DNA from 2 places in the Streptomyces sp. enrichment culture genome. Region 2 is predicted to be linked to the other one. Evidence: riboswitches for the same ligand, from Rfam matches in the RefSeq annotation. Region 2 holds a riboswitch; the other holds the start of a gene.

Region 1 (3,630 bases), 1.6 Mb from region 2:
AGCCGCGCCCGGCGAGCCCCGCCTGGAGGCGTGCCGCCCGGTCGAAGGCCCGCACGAAGGCGGTGGCGCCGAGTCCGGCCAGCGAACGCCACGTCGCGGCCCGCGTGGTGTGGCCGAGCCGGGCGGCCTGCGCGTCCCGGATCAGCCGCACCGACTCCAGCAGCAGGAAGCTCATCCGGTACGTCACCAGGGCGACGTCCACGACCGGCGCGGGCACTCCCGCCCGCACCAGCCGGGGCAGCAGGTCGGACATCGGCGTGGTGAAGGCGAACAGCAGCACCCCCAGCGAGGCGGCCGAGGTGCGCAGCAGCAGCTCCCCGGCGCGGGCCGGGCCGGAGGGGGCGAGCGCCACGAACCCTCCGGGCCCGCCCACCTGAACCAGCAGCGTGGCCGCGCCGCTCACGCAGAACCCGAGCGGCACCCGGTACGCCCGCCACAGCCGGCGCCCGGGCACGCCCGCCGGGCCGAGCAGCACCACCAGCGCCGTCAGCAGCACCAGCGCCGCGCCCGGCCAGGGCGGCAACGCGATCGCGAGCACGGTGAGACCGAGCCCGAGCACGGCCTTGTCCACGGGATGACGGCGGCGCCAGCGACTGCTGTGCGCCGCCGCGTCGATCGGCAGCACGGGCGCTCAGACGCCGGGCTCGCCGGTACCGCCCGGGGCGGCGTCCTGCCGCGCCAGGGCGCGCTGTTCGCCCTGCCGTCGTCCGCGCCGCAGCCCGAAGTAGTAGGCGAGGACCCCCGCGCCGATCGCCGCCTGGAGGGAGAACAGCGCCGACTCGATCTCTCCGGACGGCGGCTCGTACAGGGGCGAGAACCAGGGCTCGTAGTCCGGGTCGAGTTCGGTGATCGCCGTCTCGGCCTCGCCGTCGGAGCCGGTGAAAGGCTCCTCCTTGTGGTCGCCGAGGCCGAGGACGAGCGGCAGGACGGCGAGCGCCGCCACGGCGAGCAGCAGCAGCAGGTTGATCCTCGTGCTCTTCTTCATCACGCCACCGCCTCGGAACCGGTCTTCGCGTTCTCGGCCCGCTTGCCGGCCACCAGCACGCCGAGCCGGGTCAGTTCGCCCTTGCTGGACTGCACCAGCAGCCGCATCACGAGCACCGTGAGCAGGCCCTCGCTCACGGCGAGCGGGATCTGGGTGACGGCGAAGATGGCGCCGAACTTGCCGAGCGCGCCGAGGAACCCGCTGCTCGGGTCGGGGAAGGCGAGGGCCAGCTGGACGCTGGTGACGCAGTACGTGGACAGGTCGGCGACGAACGCGCCGAAGAACACGGAGACCATCAGCGGCACGTCGTACCGGCGCAGCAGCGCGTAGACGCCGTACCCGGCCCAGGGGCCGACGATCGCCATCGAGAACACGTTGGCGCCGAGGGTGGTCAGGCCGCCGTGGGCGAGGAGCAGGGCCTGGAAGAGCAGGGTGATGGTGCCCAGCACCGCCATGATCGGCGGGCGGAACAGGACGGCGCCCAGACCGGTGCCGGTCGGGTGGGAGCAACTGCCCGTCACGGACGGCAGCTTGAGCGCGGACAGGACGAAGGTGAAGGCTCCGGACGCGCCGAGCAGCAGGGTGCTCTCGGGGTGTTCCCGGACTTCACGGGTGAGTCGTCGGACGCCGTGGACGACGAACGGGGCGGACGCGACGCCCCAGGCGACCGCGTGCGCCGGAGGAAGAAAACCCTCGGCTATGTGCATGGCTCGAACAGACCCTCTCCAGCACCTCGTGGATGGTTGACGCGCCTTGGCCGGTCTCCTGGCTTACGGGTGACACCGCCCGAACTCCGCCTTCCCGGGTCCCGGAGGACCCAGTGGCTGCCCGTGAGGGCTGGAGCCGGACTTCCCGATCACAGTGGCGAGGGCCGCACCGGCATCACACCGGATTTCCCGTTCACCAAGGCGTGGTGACAGTAATGCCCGGCTCGGGGTGGTGACAAGCGGCGCCCGGGGGCGCCCACCGGCACACCGGCGCACGCCCCGCGAGCAAGCGCGCAGTTCAGGGTCGCGGGCGGGCCGCTGGGCCGGGACGTACCGTGACCTCGGTGGGAGCGAGCGGAGCGCGGTCGCCGGAGCACTCGACGACGACCCGTACGGGGGTCCCGCAGTCGCGGTGCGCGACGTCCAGGACCGGGCCGTCGGGGTCGGCGAGATGTGTCTCACCCCACTGCCGCAGCGCCATCAGTACGGGCCACAGATCCCGGCCCTTGGGGGTCAGCCGGTACTCGTGCCGGGTCCGGCTGCCCTCCTCCCGGTAGGGGACGGTGTCCAGGATCCCGGCCGCGACCAGCTTGCGCAGCCGGTCGGAGAGGACCGCCTCGGACAGGCCCACATGGCGGCGGAAGGCGTCGAAACGGCGGACCCCGTTGAACGCGTCACGCAGGATCAGCAGCGTCCACTTCTCGCCGACCACGTCGAGGGCGCGCTGGACCGTGCAGTTCTCCGTGCTGATCTCCAGCCACTCCATGCCCTCATCGTAGCCCCTGGCTTCGTCATTGACAGTCAGCTCGCGCGCGGGCTAGCTTCGGCGGGCTGGCTGGCTTCATCGGGTGAAGCCAGGAGTCGGAGGAGGAAACGACGCCATGGGACGGTCACGCACGTACGAGTGGGAGGACCCCGCGACCTCGGCAGCCGCCGTCGGCCGGGGCACGGGGCTGGACTTCCTCCGCGACGTCGTCGCCGGACGCCTGCCCGCGGCACCCCTCGCGGCCACCCTCGGCTTCACCCTCGACGAGGTCGACCACGGACACGCGGTCTTCTCCCTGCTGCCCGGCGAGGAGCACTACAACCCCATCGGCAGCATGCACGGCGGCGTCTACGCCACCCTCCTCGACTCGGCCGCCGGCTGCGCCGTCCAGTCCACCCTGCCGCAGGGCACGGGCTACACCTCGGTCGACCTCGCGGTGAAGTTCCTCCGCCCGGTCACCGTCGACACCGGCCGCGTCCGCGCCGTCGGCACCGTCCTCAACGGCGGCCGCCGCACCGCACTCGCCGAGGCCCGCCTCCTCGACGACAAGGACCGGCTGCTCGCCCATGCGACGAGTACGTGCATGATCTTTCCGGTGCCGCGGGGGTGAGGATCCGCTGGTGGCTGGTGGCCAGGGCCAGTGGTCGGTGCCTGGTGCGTGGTGGCCGGTGCCTGGTGGCCGGTGCCTGGTGCGTGGTGGCCGGTGCCTGGTGGCCGGCGTCCGCTGGTGACAGGCGCCGTCGGGCGCCGTCCGGCGCCGTCGGGCGCCGGGCCGCCGACCGGACCGAGCCGGCCCCGTGTCGTCCCTCACCGGTGCCGGCCCCGCGGGTGGTACTGCTTGGGCAGCCGCATGCCCCGCTCGGCCATCAACGCCCGCACCCGGTCGGGGTAGTTGGTGATGACGCCGTCCACGCCCAGGTCCATCAGCGCGGCGACCGTGCCCGGGTCGTCGCAGGTCCACGGGATCACCTTCAGCCCGCGCGCATGGGCGTCGGTGATCATCGTCCGGTCGGGGTAGAAGCGGAAGCCCGGGTCGCCGATCTTCCCGTTCTGCGGGAAGCCGTAGTTGGGTGAGAGGGCCCGGAGTCCCGGGACGGTGGCGGCGGCCCGCACGAAGTCGCCGCCGTAGTCGTCGGCGTCGATACCGCCCAGCCAGGGGGAGGCGCCTGGCT
Region 2 (3,630 bases):
GAACAGGTTGGACACCTGCGGCTCGATGCATTCGTAAGCGCCCGCGATCGAGGCGATGGTCGCGGTCGGCGCGATCGCCAGGAGCAGCGAGTTGCGCATGCCGACCCGCGCGATCCGGGCCCGCAGCGCCGCCCAGCGCTCCGGCCAGGCGGGCTCCACGCCGTAGTGGTCTGGGTGCAGCACACCCCGGGCGGTACGGGTCTGCTCCCAGGCCGGCAGCGGGCCGCTGCGCTCGGCCAGGTCGGCGGAGGCCTCGTACGCGGCGAGCATGATCCGCTCGGCGATCCGCGTGGACAGGGCCCTCGCCTCCGGCGAGTCGAACGGCAGGCGCAACTTGAAGAACACGTCCTGCAGGCCCATCGCGCCGAGGCCGACGGGGCGCCACTTGGCGTTGGAGCGGCCCGCCTGCTCGGTCGGGTAGAAGTTGATGTCGACCACGCGGTCGAGGAAGGTGACGGCCGTGCGGACCGTGGAGTCCAGCCGCTCCCAGTCGATGTCGCTGTCGGCGACGAACGCGCCGAGATTGACGGAGCCCAGGTTGCAGACCGCCGTCTCGCCGTCGTCGGTGACTTCCAGGATCTCCGTGCAGAGGTTGGAGGAGTGGACGACGTGGCCCGGCTCGGCGGTCTGGTTGGCGGTGCGGTTGGCGGCGTCCTTGAAGGTCATCCAGCCGTTGCCGGTCTGCGCCAGGGTGCGCATCATCCGGCCGTACAGGTCGCGGGCGGGGATGGTCTTGCGGGCGAGGCCCGCCGCCTCGGCCTTGCGGTACGCCGCGTCGAACTCCTCGCCCCACAGGTCGACCAGCTCCGGCACGTCGGCGGGGGAGAACAGGGACCACTGCCCGTCGGCGTTCACGCGGCGCATGAACTCGTCCGGGATCCAGTGCGCCAGGTTCAGGTTGTGGGTGCGGCGGGCGTCCTCACCGGTGTTGTCGCGCAGCTCCAGGAACTCCTCGATGTCGGAGTGCCAGGTCTCCAGGTAGACCGCGGCGGCCCCCTTGCGCCGGCCGCCCTGGTTCACCGCGGCGACCGAGGCGTCGAGGGTCTTCAGGAACGGGACGATGCCGTTGGAGTGGCCGTTGGTGCCGCGGATCAGCGAACCGCGCGAGCGGATGCGGCTGTACGACAGGCCGATGCCGCCGGCGTGCTTCGAGAGCCGGGCGACCTGGTGGTAGCGGTCGTAGATGGAGTCCAGCTCGTCCTTGGGGGAGTCCAGGAGGTAGCAGGACGACATCTGGGGGTGCCGGGTGCCCGAGTTGAACAGCGTGGGGGAGGAGGGCAGGTAGTCGAGGCGGCTCATGAGCCCGTAGAGCGCCGCGACCTCGTCCAGGGAGTGCGTGGTGTCGTCCTCGGCGAGACCGGCGGCGACCCGCAGCAGGAAGTGCTGGGGCGTCTCGACGACCTTGCGGGTGATCGGGTGGCGCAGCAGATATCGGCTGTGCAGGGTGCGCAGGCCGAAGTAGCCGAAGCGGTCGTCGGCGGTGCGGTCGACGAGGGCGTCCAGGCGGTCGGCGTGCAGCCGCACGAACTCGGCGGTGCGGTCGGCGATCAGGCCCTCGCGGTGGCCGACGGCGACGGACTCGGTGAAGGACGTGACACCCTGCGAGGCGGCCTCGGCGGCGATGCCGATCGCCAGCAGGCGGGCGGCCAGCCTGCTGTACGCGGGGTCCTCGGAGATCAGGCCGGCGGCCGCCTCCGTGGCCAGCTCGCGCAGCTCCGCGTCGTCCGCGTGGGCGGACCGGCCGCGCAGCGCGGCGGCAGCGACCCGGCCGGGGTCGGCGTCGGGGAGGTCGGCGGTCAGCTCGGTCAGGGTCCGCAGCAGCGCGGCACCGGGACCGTCGTCGTTCGACCGGGTCGCTGCTGAGGCCGGATCTGCGGGCGCGATGGTCACGTGGGGGCTCTCCCTCGCTGGGCACGGGGGCCTCGGTCGAGGGCAGGGGGCAGCTCACGAGCGCACACGGCGTCGCGTCCACCGGCCCATTCCACGAGGCCCGGACGTCAGGCACCCGGACCGGACGGCCGGGCGCACTGTCGGCAGGTCCTCGGACTGACGCTCGTGTGCGCGTATGCGGGCATACGCGCATGAGTACACCGTTGCGGGACAGTTCCGGATTCGCACCGGATTCCCCTGCGGCGACAGCGAGCATGAGCATACATGTTGTGCCGGGTGACGGTGACACCCCCAGATGTTGTGTCCGGGTGGTTTCACACTGTCAACTGGCCACGGCAAAAGCCAAGTGTCTCGCCGTTTCCATGAGCCCAGGACTCGCGTGAGGAGACCGCATCATGACGAGGGCGTCCCCCGACGAGGGCCGTCCGCCGCCCACCGGGCGAGGTGCGCCCGTGAGCCGCGCCGATCGGCTTCCCCGCCCGCGCCACCGGCGGATACCGCAAGCACAGCCTGTGGACCCCGAACACGCCCCCGGCCGGCTGGCGCGCCCTCGGTCCGCAGCGCGATGAGGGTGCGCCGACTGCGCCGCTTCCGGGTTCAGATGGCACGGCGGACGCGGGCGTGGTTCAGGCCGCGTGAATCGATGACTGATCGAGACTGATCGAGTGAATCCGACCGATCGGGCAATCAGACCGTGAAGACGCGTACGTCCACGTCCGGGCCGGAGGAGATGAGGGAGTACTCGCAGGAGCCGGTCGGCGTCACCTGGTCCGCCTGCGGCGGGAAGCCGGTGAACTGGATCCACAGCTCGTCCGTCTCGCCCTCGTCCCAGTGCAGGGTGCCCTCGCCGAAGAACGCGTTGCTGCCCGACTGGTCGCTGACGGCGGCGGTGACCGTGGCGGCCTCGCCCCGGAAGTTCTCCACCTTGATGTCCACGGTCAGCGGTTCGCCGGGGCTGGACAGTGCCGTACCGGTGGCGGCCGCCACGCTGCCCACCCTGAAGGCGCTTCCGAGATCTGCGGAGTTGGTGCCGGACACCTGCTGGACCTTCACGTTGAATGTGCGCTGGCTGCCGGATACCGAGGTCATGGGGACCTCCTGAGTCACTACTGAGGGGTCGGGCAGGGGCCACCGTGTGCGGAGAACAGGGCCGGGTAGCCCAGTGACGGAGCCTTTGGTTGAACAGGTCGGCGATCTGGCGGGCGGACACCAGGGCTCCCTCGGGGCTGGGTGCCGACACTTCGCGGGACCACCACGGTCGACCGTTGTACAGGATGCAGACCGGCCAGGACACGGTCCCCTTTCGCAGCAGACGGCGGCCCGCAACTCGCGGGCCGCCGTCGAAAACCGAGGCGCGGTCAGTGGGCCGATCCCGCCGTCGCCGGCGGCAGCTCCACCTGGACTCCCGGGTCGCCCGCGTCGGCCGTGTAGTCCTCCGGCTTGGTCTCGTCGACGCCCTCGGGGGCCTTGACGGCCTTCAGGACGAAGGTCAGGACCACGGTCACCACGACGTTGAGCACGAACGCGGTGAGGCCGATGTAGCCGATCTCCCCGATGCCCGGGATCTCCTTCGACGAGCCGCCGAAGTGCTTCTGCGTCGGCGAGGCCACCCCGTACGCGGCGATCGTGCCGTAGAGCATGCCGACCGCCCAGCCGGCGAGCAGCGCCCAGCGGTGGAACCAGCGCGTGAACAGGCCGCCGACCAGGGCCGGGAAGGTCTGCAGGATCCAGATGCCGCCC

Evidence for each region. A riboswitch is a leader RNA that binds a small molecule or an ion and turns the genes downstream of it on or off. The one in region 2 is predicted to bind cobalamin.
Region 1: another riboswitch for cobalamin. It lies ahead of ACSU6L_RS06055 (energy-coupling factor ABC transporter permease); the one in region 2 lies ahead of ACSU6L_RS12615 (ribonucleoside-diphosphate reductase subunit alpha).

What each region holds. Positions count from the first base shown of each region.
Region 1 is NZ_OZ186847.1:1,403,905-1,407,534, reverse strand. It holds gene cbiQ (cobalt ECF transporter T component CbiQ) at 1-625, opposite strand, end outside; gene ACSU6L_RS06060 (energy-coupling factor ABC transporter substrate-binding protein) at 632-985, opposite strand; gene ACSU6L_RS06055 (energy-coupling factor ABC transporter permease) at 985-1,692, opposite strand; cobalamin riboswitch at 1,724-1,908, opposite strand; gene ACSU6L_RS06050 (winged helix-turn-helix transcriptional regulator) at 1,991-2,458, opposite strand; gene ACSU6L_RS06045 (PaaI family thioesterase) at 2,574-3,068, shown strand; gene ACSU6L_RS06040 (glycerophosphodiester phosphodiesterase family protein) at 3,266-3,630, opposite strand, start outside.
Region 2 is NZ_OZ186847.1:3,009,445-3,013,074, reverse strand. It holds gene ACSU6L_RS12615 (ribonucleoside-diphosphate reductase subunit alpha) at 1-1,890, opposite strand, end outside; cobalamin riboswitch at 2,016-2,152, opposite strand; gene ACSU6L_RS12610 (hypothetical protein) at 2,578-2,979, opposite strand; gene mctP (monocarboxylate uptake permease MctP) at 3,249-3,630, opposite strand, start outside.